Regions from separate parts of the Fictibacillus sp. Mic-4 genome, predicted to be linked through region 2. Evidence: riboswitches for the same ligand, from Rfam matches in the RefSeq annotation. Region 2 holds a riboswitch; each other region holds the start of a gene.
What was found. A riboswitch is a leader RNA that binds a small molecule or an ion and turns the genes downstream of it on or off. The one in region 2 is predicted to bind cobalamin.
Positions count from the first base shown of each region.

Region 1 (4,324 bases), on a different contig from region 2:
CAATTGCATTTTTCTTCATTAATGAAAGATAATCTTCATGATGGTTCACGTCATCTTTTGTTAACGATTCAAGGTTGCGCATCGTTAATGTGCGCGCCCCTGTTTCTTTTTCGACGACGCTTGCGACTTTATTGTTCACATTTCCTTCAAATAAAATGTAGTGAATGTGCTCTTTTTTGACGAGCTTAATGATTTTCTCCAATTGTTTTTGTGATGGTTCCTCCGAAGGCGACAGGCCGGTCACGCCAACTTGTTCTAAACCATAGCGTTTGGCTAAATAACCGTAAGCAGCGTGTGAAACAACAAACGCTTTCTTTGATGATTTGGCAGCGGTGTTTTTGAATGATGCATCCAAATGCTCTAAATCTTTTTTCAAAGATTGATAGTTTTTATTGAATTCGGCTTTTTCTTCAGGTTTTAACGCAATTAATTCATTTTTAATGTTGGCGGCTATTTTTTCAGCAAGGACTGGATCGAGCCAAACGTGCGGATCTTTATCACCGTGATCGTCATGTCCTTCTTCTTCATGTTCTGACGCTTTTATTAAATCGATCCCTTTTGCTGCTTCAATGACTTTCACATTTTCATCTTTAATTGCATCTTTTACTGCATTTGCAAACCCTTCAATTCCAGTTCCGTTATAAATAAATGCGTCTCCTGTAGCGACATCCATCATCGTTCTCGTCGTTGGTTCAAATGAATGAGCGTCTGCCCCCGGGGGAACAATATTTTTAACTTCAACATACTTGCCTCCAATACGCTCAGTGAAGTATTGCAAAGGATAAATGGTTGTAAAGATTTTTAGCCGGCCGGAATGATGATCATTGGAGGCCTTTTTTGCACCGCATCCAGTTAGCAAAACCGAAACAATAAGTAATACTGTCAAGAATCTATATTTGTTTCTCATGATGTTTCTCCTCTCATTTTATACGCACGTTTTATTATAAACGGAAAGACTACGATTTGTAAAACGAAATTGTTACGATTTATCGAAGGACTGTTTAGAGTGTATAATTCTCTTGATTTTCAGTAGATCTGTTATAATATAATGGGTAACAACTGGATTAGAGGAGGCACATATACAAATGAATATCGCTTTTTATTTATTACCAAAAGATGAAGTAAAATACTTAAATCCAGAATCAACGATGAGACAGGCGCTTGAAAAATTGTCGTACCATAAATATACATCGGTGCCTCTTGTTTCTGAGGATGGTCGCTATGTAGGTACGCTGACTGAAGGAGATTTATTGTGGAAGCTCCGGGATGCGCTTGAAATCGGATATGAAGAAGTATTGAAAACGAAATTGAAAAACGTGCCGCAACGGGTTCGCAACATTCCTGTTACCATCAACTCGAACATGGAAGATTTAATTCCTCTTTCAACCGATCAAAACTTTATTCCAGTAACAGATGACAACGGTTACTTTATTGGTATTATCAGACGACGAGACATCATTAAGTATTGCGCAAAAGTCATGCAAGAAAATATTGATTTGAAATAACAGAAGGAAATGTTGCCAGAACTATTGACAAACACAATATTTAGTGTCAAAGTAATAGATGTTAACTACATATTGAATATGAAGTAAGAATAAAGGTGTCTTATAAAAGACTTAATAGGGAATCCGATGGAAATTCGGAGCTGTCCCCGCAACTGTAATTGTGGACGAAATGGGAATATCCACTGTGTAAAGAACGCGCGATGGATCGTGGCTTTTACATGGGAAGGACCAGAGTAGAGCGAAGCATGAGCCAGTAGACCTGCCTTTTTCTTATGCGTTTCTTTTCTTCGGGGATTGAGATGAGAACGACACGGGCTAAAAATGTGATGTACAACTGTGCATTTTTATTTGTGTCGTTTTATAGAGCTCATCCTTGAAGAAGGATGGGCTTTTATTTTTGAAAGGAAGTGTTTCGTTTGACTACCGATACGATGGAAAGAGAAAGAATCATCCAAACATGGATTGAGCCAGTTCTTAGCCGGTTTCCACAATTGCATTCCAGGCCCTATATCGAAAAAGTAATGTCCTTTTTAAACGATCATGAAGATATAAATGAACAGAAGCTTGCCGATGTATTGATCTTAAATAGCCTTGAACGAATAAATGCAAATGAACCGGACTGGACGTTCATGGCGGCATCCGTTTTTTTAAGAAAACTTTACATGGAAGCGGCAAAAAATAGAGGGTTCAATCCGGAGATCAAATATGGCTCTCTTTACACGCTCATTTCACGGTTAACGGATGAAGGGATCTATACACCTGAACTAATAGACCGCTATGAAAAAGAAGAAATTGAAGAACTCGAGGGAGTTATTGATCCTGAAAAAGACAAGCTGTTTACATATATTGGCGTAAGGACGCTGGCTGACCGCTATCTGGCTAAATCGTACGATGGCCGGGTGTACGAGCTGCCGCAGGAACGTTTTATGATCATTGCAATGACATTAATGATCAATGAACCCGTGCACAAGCGAATGGAGTTTGTTAAAGAAGCGTACTGGGCGCTTTCTAACCTGTACATGACGGTGGCGACGCCGACACTCGCCAACGCGGGTAAAAGCTATGGGCAGCTATCCAGTTGTTTCATAGATACGATGGATGATAGCCTGAGAGGCATTTATGATACGAATACCGATGCGGCTACCCTTTCAAAAGGGGGCGGAGGAATTTCCATCTATATGGGGAAAATCAGAAGCCTCGGATCCGATATTAAAGGATTTAAAGGGACATCATCAGGCGTCATTCCATGGGCGAAGTTGCTCAACCAGACGGCTGTCAGCGTCGATCAGCTTGGCCAGCGCAAAGGCGCCATCAGCATTTATTATCCTGTGTTCGGGAAAGATCTTTTTTCGTTTTTGGACAGCAAGCTGAATAACGGGGATGAACGATTAAGACTGCATGATTTATTTATCGGGTTGTCAGTCCCAGATCTATTTATGGAAAAGGTCGAAGCGCGAGAAGACTGGTATTTGTTTGACCCGCATACGATCAGGAAAGTGATGGGATATGATCTGGATGATTTTTATGATGAGGAGCCGGGCAAAGGAAGTTTCAGGGAGAAGTATGAAGAATGTGTAAAAGCGGCGAATGAAGGGTTGTTCGGTGAGCGGGGAACAGGAGGTTACGATGTCGTACCCGCCATTGAAATTGTTAAACGAATTTTAAAAAGCCAGCTTGAGACAGGCGTTCCTTATATGTTTTACAGGGATACGGTCAATCGGGCAAACCCGAATAAGCATACCGGCATGATTTATTGCAGCAATTTGTGCACAGAAATTGCCCAGAACATGAGTTTGACAAAGGTGATTGAGGAAACAACGGAAGACGGAAAGATCATCATCACGAAAGAACCGGGTGACTTTGTAACATGCAATTTAAGCTCGATCTCGCTTGCCCGCGCGGTGAAAGCAGATGTTTTAGAACGATTGATCCCGATTCAAGTGCGGATGCTCGATAACGTCATCGATTTGAATGAAGACCGTATTGAAGTGCCGCAAGCGGTTTTGACGAATAAGAAGTATCGTGCCATCGGTCTTGGAACGTTCGGATGGCATCACCTTCTGGCGTTAGAAGGCATTCGCTGGGAATCGGAAGAAGCGGTAGCGTATGCCGATCAACTTTATGAAAAAATTAGCTATTTAACGATTCATGCAAGTATGGAATTAGCGAAAGAAAAAGGCGCCTACCCTGTGTTCGAAGGATCGGACTGGCAAACGGGCACTTACTTTGACTCGCGGAATTACACTGCCGGAAAATGGCAAAAATTAAAAGCGGAAGTGAAAGAAAATGGGCTTCGCAACGGGTATTTAATGGCAGTGGCACCGAACTCGACGACGGCGATTATTGCGGGAAGCACGGCATCGATCGACCCGATTTTCAAAAAAGAGTACTCCGAAGAAAAGAAAGATTACAAGATTCCGGTTACGGCTCCGGACTTGTCAGCCAAAACAATCTGGTATTACAAATCGGCCTACGAAATCGACCAGCAATGGAGCATCCGGCAAAATGCGGCACGGCAAAAACATATTGACCAATCGATTTCGTTTAATTTGTACGTTAAAAACAATATTAAGGCGAAAGAGCTGCTCAACCTCCATTTAACTGCGTGGAAATCTGGATTGAAAACCACCTATTATTTACGTTCAACGTCACAGGCGGAAATCGATGAATGCGAAAGCTGTTCAAGTTAAATGGCAGGCTCTAATGAGGAGGAGTTTTTAAATGGAAAAATTGCAAGAAAGAAAACTGTACGATGTGGCAGCGCCAAATGCTTCAACCGGCATCATCAACGGGAAGAGCTCGAATGTCTTAAACTGGGA
Region 1 is NZ_JBBHZM010000007.1:101,202-105,525, forward strand. Features, by position in the region: gene WD019_RS07630 (metal ABC transporter substrate-binding protein) at 1-907, opposite strand, end outside; gene WD019_RS07635 (CBS domain-containing protein) at 1,086-1,505, shown strand; cobalamin riboswitch at 1,582-1,786, shown strand; gene WD019_RS07640 (ribonucleoside-diphosphate reductase subunit alpha) at 1,937-4,195, shown strand; gene WD019_RS07645 (ribonucleotide-diphosphate reductase subunit beta) at 4,227-4,324, shown strand, end outside.
Region 1: it holds a riboswitch for cobalamin, as region 2 does, so the genes downstream of both, WD019_RS07640 (ribonucleoside-diphosphate reductase subunit alpha) here and WD019_RS09060 ((2Fe-2S) ferredoxin domain-containing protein) in region 2, are expected to answer to the same signal.

Region 2 (4,324 bases):
TTTTACCTTATTTAACCGATTCATACACGTCGCCCTTTCACTGCGATTTCCCGAACGATTCTCTCCTTTTATGAAATATGCAGGTACTTGCGGAAAGGTTCATTGAAAAGAAAACACCCGGCAATATTTTGCCGGGGATGGGGAGCACTAATAGGAAGATGATGTTGTTTACAGTATGAAATGAAAGTGGGAATAATATGCAAAAGACGCCCCCCCTCCATTCAAAGGAGGGGGGTTCGTTAAATAACTTGCTGAAGCTCGATGTCCTTCCTTTGTACGCGGGCAAGGCGGACGGAAAGGCAGACCGCACCAAAGGCGAGACCGGAAATTAAGCCGATCCAATAGCCGAATGCGCCAAATGAAGTGAATTTAGCAAGGACAATACCGCTTGGAAGGCCGATGATCCAATAAGAAACGAAAGCTAAAATAAATGTAATGTTCACATCTTTATAGCCTCTCAGCGCTCCCTGGATCGGGGCGGCAACCGCATCTGAGAGTTGGAAGAAAATCGCATAAATTAAAAAGTGTTTGGTCAATTGAAGAACGTGGCTGTCATTCGTATAGATGGACGCCACTTGCTCGTTGAAGATGAATAAACCAATTGCACACAGCATCCCCATTATGACCGCTATCGAGATTCCTAAATAACTGTACGTTTTTGCGTCTTTCAATCGCTTTGCCCCGACCTCAAAGCCGACCGCAATGGTGAGGGCCATGGCGATACTAAGCGGAACCATGTACAAGAACGAGGCAAAGTTAAGCGCTGATTGGTGTGCCGCAATCGTGGCTGTATCGAACTCGCTCATAAGCAATGTAACGGCTGCAAATATGCTCGTTTCGAAAAAAATCGAAAATCCGATCGGAACACCGATTTTTAATTGCTCTTTCCATGCAGCAAAAGAAACGCCATACAACCGTTTGAATATGTGATAATCCGCAAATGGCTTCATGCGGTGAATCACAAAGACCGCAATGAAAACGATACACCAATATGTGATCGCAGATGCGTAACCGGCACCGACCCCTCCGAGGCGGGGAAAGCCGAATTTACCGAAAATCAACAAATAATTTAGTCCGACATTGATTGGCAGGGCACAAAGTGTAATCATCATCGATACGCGGGTTTGCCCTAATGCATCAATGAAGCAGCGCAAAACATTGTACACAAAAAGCGGTATTATGCCGATGAAAATGGCGATTAAAAAACGGCGGGCGACATCGCGCACGTGACTTTCCAAATCCATATGATCAAGGATCGGGTCCAATAAAAAAATGCCACAAACAATAATAACGATGGAAAGAAAGACAGCGAGCAATATGCCCTGGATAACTTTAAACGGCACTTTGTCTTTCTCTTTTGCGCCGGCAAGCTGCGAAATGATCGGTGTTAAAGCAAGCAATATGCCGCTTAATCCGGTGTTGACAGGAGTCCATATACTGACGCCGATCGCCACACCCGCCAAATCATCCGGACTGACATGCCCGGCCATCGTTGTATCAAAGAAACTCATCGCATACAACGCTAATTGCGTGACTAGAATTGGAAGTAAAATAATTAGCAATTGCCTTAGTTTTTGCCGAACAGAAGATGTTTGATTCATTGCTTTCAATCCTCATTTGTGTGTAATATAAAAGCTCAATAAAAGGATAGTAACATACATTTATGACAAAATATAAGATTTTTGCTTCAATTTAGTATAAAATTCAGATTTATAAATCCAGCTAAACGAGCATTTTCACTAAAATAAAGTTTTTCTATTTTAAAATTTATTAGAATGTTATATCATAGAAACTGTTCGATTCTATCAATACAGTGAAAACCGAATAATTGCATTTAAGAGTGCCCGGGATGAACTTCCAGGGATAATAGGGAAATCGGTGAGAATCCGATGCAGCCCCCGCTACTGTAAGCGCTGATGAAATTGTCGATGCCACTGGCTCTAATCGCCGGGAAGGGACAAAAGTAAGATGATGCGCAAAGCCAGGAGACCTGCTTTTAAATGTTGTTTCATTTGCTTTTCGGAGGGAGGAGTAAAATGGCGGTAGACTACTAGTTTAGTCATTTTTTCTGCTATGCATGTTAGCACCTCCAGCTTCCAAAAGCTTGAGGTGCTTTTTATTTTTAAAAGACTAGCTGCAGTTGAAGGTGAAAAATAGTAAAGAGGTGGCCCTATGACGACCTGGAATTTAACAGGAACTGAGCATCATGTTTTGATTTGTAATGGATCGAGCTGTATGAGGAAAGGGGGAGAAGAGGTGACACAAGCGGTGCGCGATGAGATCGCATCGCTTGGCATCGACTCGAAAATCCATACGACAAGAACGCGTTGCAATGGGAGATGCAAAGATGCGTGCGTCGTTATCGTTTACCCGCAAGGCGCATGGTTAAACGGTATGACACCGGAGAGAGGGAGAGAAATGGTCCGAAAGCTGGCGGAAGATGAACTTAAGTGTTTGCAGCCATTTACAACTTACGAATTTAGACGCGGGGCAATGGCGCCAGTCGACAACAACGTAACGTTCGCTGGCATTTCAAAAACGTAAAAAAGATGGTGAACAACAAAGGAGGGATGCAAATGGAACAAAAAGGAAAACTGTTCATCGTCGGATTCGGTCCCGGCCATTTTGAACATATTACAGCACGGGCAAAAGAGGCGCTACAAGAAAGCGATATGATTATCGGTTACAAAACGTACGTGGAATTAATTCAAGGGCTGATTGACGATCAAGAAATTGTAAGCACTGGAATGACGGAAGAAGTATCAAGAGCCCAGGAAGCGGTCAAACAGGCCGAAAGAGGGAAGAAAGTAGCCGTCATTTCAAGCGGGGATGCAGGCGTATACGGCATGGCCGGACTCGTTTTTGAAGTGTTGATCGAAAAAGGGTGGAAAGAGGAGACGGGTGTAGCGGTTGAAATCATTCCGGGAATATCGGCCATCAACTCATGCGCTTCATTGCTCGGGGCTCCCGTTATGCATGACGCCTGCACGATTAGCTTAAGTGACCATTTAACCCCGTGGAGTCTGATCGAAAAACGGGTCGAGGCAGCAGCCCAGGCCGATTTTGTCATCGCTTTATACAATCCGAAAAGCGGGCGCAGAACGCGGCAAATTGTTGAAACGCAAAAAATTTTATTAAAATACCGTGATCCAAAGACGCCGGTAGGGCTTGTGAAAAGCGCCTATCGCGAGCGGCAGCAAGTCGTTATCACGAACCTGGAAGAAATGCTTGATCATGACATCGGCATGTTGACGACGGTCATTATCGGCAATTCTTCGACGTTTCTTTACGATGGAAAAATGATCACGCCAAGGGGTTATCAAAGAAAATATACGCTAAATAGCGAGAAGCAACGGCTGAAGCCGCACCAGCGTTTATCTAGGGAAGCAGAGCCATGGGCACTATCACAGGAAGACGAAACTGGCGAGTCGCAAACAGGCAATGAACGAAAAGAAAGCACGATGGCTGCCCTTTTGCCCCCGAAATCAAAAACGGATGCAAATGACTCTTTGGAATTGGCTCTTGAAGCGTTAGGCATGGTTGATAAAGAAGAACGAAGCGCTGAAAAATCCTTCATAACGGCCGGGCAGCCAATCGAGTCCATTTTTGAATTGGCGGTGAGCCCGGGGGTCGCGAATAAGCGGTTTACACCGGAGCAAATGATCACTCTTGCGGAAGTTGTTGGATCAAACGGAAGCATGGAATATACGCCAAATCACCAGATCGTCTTGCGCATTCCGACAACAGATCCAGATATGGTAACAGAGAAGTTGCATTCTGCCGGCTTTCTTCTAATGCCGATCGGCGATGTGCTTACGGTGAAGGCTTGCGATTTTTGCGATGGGGAAAAGGCGGAATCGATTCCATATGCCGAGGAGCTTCAAGAACGGCTTGGAGGAATGGCGCTTCCGAAAGAAATGAACATCGGTTTTAACGGGTGCGGCATGGCATGCTATAAAGCGGTTATGGAAGATATCGGGATCGTCTATCGGAAAGGAAAGTTTGATTTGTTTTTAGGCGCCAAACCTGCAGGCAGGACGGCTCATCCGGCCCAGCCTGTCGCAGAAGGAATTGAGCCTGATCAATTAGTAGATTTAGTGGCTGACATTATCGAATTCTATCAAGAAAAAGGACATCCGAATGAAAGATTTTACAAGTTTTTCAAACGAGTAAAAGAAATTAAAGGATTCAAGCATCAAGAGATCGCACCAAAAATCAAACTTGAGCCGGCTCCATGCGGAGAGTAGGCTTTTTAGGAGGATGGCTAAATGAAGGCTATATTGTTTGTAGGGCATGGGAGCCAGTTGGAAGAAGGAAATGAAGA
Region 2 is NZ_JBBHZM010000010.1:49,603-53,926, reverse strand. Features, by position in the region: gene WD019_RS09070 (prenyltransferase/squalene oxidase repeat-containing protein) at 1-24, opposite strand, end outside; gene WD019_RS09065 (MATE family efflux transporter) at 240-1,601, opposite strand; cobalamin riboswitch at 1,822-2,012, shown strand; gene WD019_RS09060 ((2Fe-2S) ferredoxin domain-containing protein) at 2,173-2,544, shown strand; gene cobJ (precorrin-3B C(17)-methyltransferase) at 2,577-4,247, shown strand; gene WD019_RS09050 (sirohydrochlorin chelatase) at 4,269-4,324, shown strand, end outside.

Region 3 (4,324 bases), on a different contig from region 2:
ATTGTAACAACTTTCATGATTGCAGTAAGCAGACGGCAAATTTGGAAAATGTAATAGAGGAAAGAGGTAATAAAATGATAGAAAATATAGTGAAATCTTTGAAGCAAGAGCGGGAGCAGCCTTTTTGCGCCTATATCTATGACATGCCAAAATTGCGTCGGCATGTGAACAAGTTAATTGAAAGCCTCCCCTCAGCATGCCGATTATTTTATGCAATAAAAGCCAACTCAGATGAGACTCTATTAAAAGCGCTGGCACCAATTGTTCACGGGTTTGAAGTAGCATCGCTAGGGGAGATCGAGAAAGTGCGGGCCGTCGATGAGAGCATTCCGATTTTGTTTGGAGGACCAGGAAAAACGAAAGAAGAGATTGAAGGAGCAATTGATCACGGGGTCACTTTCCTTCATGTCGAGAGCCTGCACGAATTACAGTTGGTTAACTATATAGCAGCTCAAAAAAGGACATCCATATCCATTTTACTGCGGGTCAACCTGCGCAACTCCGTTCCAAACGCTCAGTTAAAAATGTCAGGAGTTCCGAGCCAATTTGGAGTGGATGAAGAAGAAGTGTCTGGAGCAATCGACTTAGTGCGCTGCTTGCCGAATGTCAGGCTTTTCGGCTTTCATTTTCACGCAATGTCAAATAACCTGGATCCAGCCGCCCACGTGCACTTCATCGATCATTGTTTTGAAAAGGCAAAAATATGGGGAAAAGAATGGGATTTAGACCTTTCTTATATCAATGTAGGCGGAGGAATCGGAATCAACTATCAAATGGTAGAAGAGCAATTTAATTGGGATAATTTTATTCTGCGGCTGGAAAAAATACTGGAGAAGCATAGCGATGCCAACTGGCAAACGATTTTTGAATGTGGCCGCTATATTGCGTCTTCGTGCGGTTACTATGCAGCAGAAGTATTGGATATTAAACAAAATCATGGTCGCTATTTTTGTATCATCCGCGGAGGGAGCCATCATCTTAGACTTCCAGCTGCCTGGAAACAGAGTCATCCGTTTACGATCGTACCGATAGAGGAGTGGCCATACCCTTTTAAGCGTCCTGAAGTAAATGAATCAACGATTACGGTTGCGGGGGAACTGTGTACACCGAATGATGTACTGGCAAGAAATGTCCCCATTTCACGATTGCACGTTGGAGATATTCTTTTATTCAGCTACGCGGGAGCATACGGCTGGTCGATTTCGCATCATGATTTTCTTACGCATCCGCACCCAGAGCATATTTATTTAGATTCCGAACCTATAAATGAAGCGGATGAGAAATTGGTTGAGTCACGTTAATCTTAATGGCATACATTATTGGCAAAACGAAAACGAATTTAAAAAGCTCACCCTGCTTTGGTGAGCTTATTTTATTAAAAATTTTTTTGCACGCTTCTTTTCAATTGATATAAATTTAGCCTCTTAAGACTCTAAATGCGTCCCTGACTTTTCTAGCAAATTCTAATGGCGGTTCAACCGATTCGAAATGCATGTACATCGCCCGAGGTTCTTCAAATAACCAGTGGTTATGCAATGCAGTAACAATAATATTTCGTTTGCGAAGTTCGGTCATTAATGGATTTGCTTCCGCTTGCAAAAGCACAGTTTCCCCTAAATTTAACGCTCTGCCATTTCGGTCAACGTCTTCGAAAGAAAAAAATTGAGGAATCACTAACGGAGATTTAGCACGGCGTCCAAGAATGGTGAAATTTAACGTGCGGAATTTTTGTACAAGGCATACTCCATTTTCATCTAAACTGCCCATTCCACCTAGAATTCTAGCAAATTCCTGGCAAAGGCTTTTACGACTTTCCCAATTCATAAAAAGCCCTCCTTACAACTTTATTTTAAAAAGATAGATTTTATCTTTTGTTACTACATATATGCATGACTCTCTTACGATGAGAGGGCAAAAGGTAAGTGTAACAGTGGAATTATAAACTTGTGATAGAAAAAAGAATTGGGTTATTGAAGAATTTTTGGTACTATAAAAATAGAAAATTATATAAGACAACCAGGTGCCCTTGTAAGACAAGGGGTAACAGGGAATCGGGTGGAAATCCCGAGCGGTCCCGCCACTGTAATTGAGGAGTGCTCTATCATTCATGTCACTTAACTTCAACGTTAGGGAAGACGGTAGAGTGCCATGATTCAAAAGCCAGGAGACCTACCTGTGTTGTAGCACCAATACGGCCTTCGCGGAAAGGAGAGGTGTACTCGATGTAAGCGACAATCATATTCTGCCCTTTTGTCGTTTTAACTTAAGTACTCATCCTCAATCTGTCTCAGGTTGAGGATTTTTACGTTTTTATAAGAGGAGGGATTTTTAATGGAAACGCTATCACTTTTTTTGCTAGTTTTTACGTTAGGTCTCAGGCATGGATTAGATGCGGATCATCTTGCGTTTATTGATGGACAAACCCGATACAATTGGCGAATGGGCAGCCCATTTGCGCGCTGGGTCGGAACATTATTTTCGCTCGGACATGGGGGGATGGTAGCTGTTACAGCCGGCATTTTAGGAATTGTGATGAAGAACTTTTCGTTCCCGTCGTATTTTGATCATTTTGCATCGTGGGTATCGATTATTTCTTTATTTCTCATTGGTACGCTAAATACGTATAATCTATTGCGAACCCGAAAGAGTAACGAAGAATTTCATCTAAGTGGATTAAAGGGAAAATTTATTCCAAAAGTCGCGCGGGGAACTACGAACCCCCTTCTTATTGTTTTAGTCGGGGCGTTATTTGCTTTAGCGGCTGAAACCGTGAGTCAAACGGCTGTCTGGTCTTTGGCGGCGGGCAACAGGGGAGAATATACCCCTTTAATGCTAGGGATCGTTTTTATGTTTGGCATGATGATTACCGATACCATTGATTCGCTTATCGTTTATAAAATGATCAATCAGTCAAGCCAACTTGGAAAATCTGCATCAAGACTAATGGGCTGGGTAATTGTCATCCTCGCATACGGGGTTTCCTTCTATCTGGCATTTACCTACTTTAACCCATGGGCTGAACTCGATTTCGAAATCGTCGGAGTCATTCTATTTATCTTCTTAGTTGCTACTTTCATTTTTGTAAGTGTTCGATCTAAAAGACAAAACGTAGAAATGAATACTTCGAATTAAGTGAAGAAGCTCTGACAACTTTTTTGGTCAGAGCTTTTTATATTGAAAAATCTATCTTTAAATGAAGAGAGGAATAGAAATGAGAAAACAACAAGGTTATGATTACATTGAACGATGGAAAAAATTAATGGTAGAGCATGTTGTGCAGCATACGGTAAACATTATATTACAAAGGTGAGGAAAAGTGGGCAATATAAATTTAAGAAAGTGGAAGGTATATGCAAAAAAGCTAAAAAGCGAACTATATACGCTATATTTAGCCAATAAACATCCGAAAGTACCCTGGTATACGAAAATTTTTTCGATATGCGTCGTTGCGTATGCCTTCAGTCCGGTCGATCTCGTACCCGATTTCATACCTATTTTAGGCTACCTCGATGATTTAATTCTCGTACCGTTGGGGATTTATTTTGCCTTTAAGATGATGCCAGGTGATGTAGTGAAAGAATGCAGAAAAGAAGCGGAACGCCTGATGAATCAAGCGAAACCGAGGAACTGGATTACCGGAGGGCTGATTATCATCTTATGGATGCTTATTGCACTATGGATCATGGAAAGGCTATTCTTCTAAGTAAGAGGATTGAGAGAAGCGCCTACTTGATAAAAAGAGATGTATTGACTCAGCAAAAATGATACAAAGAAAAACGAAGCGGATTGCCCGCTTCGTTTTTTATAACAGCTTATTTTTCTTAAAGTATTTCCACATCATCCAGACTAATACGACCATTAATGCCAAAATGAAGATCGTTGAATAATGGGAACTTTGGAAAGGCAAAGGAACATTCATTCCGAAAAAGCCGGTTATAAAGGTTAACGGCAGCATAATCGTCGAAATGATCGTCAAAACATTCAACTTTTCAGATGATTTCGCGCTAATGATGGAATAATACGTATCGAGCGCACTGTTGACAAGGTCCCTGTATGTTTCTGTAGCATCAGCGATCCGTTCCAAATGGTCAATCAAATCGGTGTAAAAGGGGACGTTCTCTTCACGAATATTAAATTTCCATCTTCCGTTGATCGTTAAAAATACTCTCCGCTGTGGAATAATGACGCGGCGAATTAAAATAATTGTCCGTTTTAACGCAAGAAATTCTTCCGTCACTTCTTTTACTTCTTCGTCATACATTTCATCTTCTAATTCATCAATACGGGCGCTGATCCGGTCGAGAATCGGAAAGTATTCGTCTGT
Region 3 is NZ_JBBHZM010000005.1:32,394-36,717, reverse strand. Features, by position in the region: gene WD019_RS05845 (MFS transporter) at 1-54, shown strand, start outside; gene WD019_RS05840 (type III PLP-dependent enzyme) at 75-1,301, shown strand; gene WD019_RS05835 (DUF1259 domain-containing protein) at 1,417-1,824, opposite strand; cobalamin riboswitch at 2,002-2,191, shown strand; gene WD019_RS05830 (sodium:proton antiporter) at 2,332-3,132, shown strand; gene WD019_RS05825 (YkvA family protein) at 3,317-3,703, shown strand; gene corA (magnesium/cobalt transporter CorA) at 3,803-4,324, opposite strand, start outside.
Region 3: it holds a riboswitch for cobalamin, as region 2 does, so the genes downstream of both, WD019_RS05830 (sodium:proton antiporter) here and WD019_RS09060 ((2Fe-2S) ferredoxin domain-containing protein) in region 2, are expected to answer to the same signal.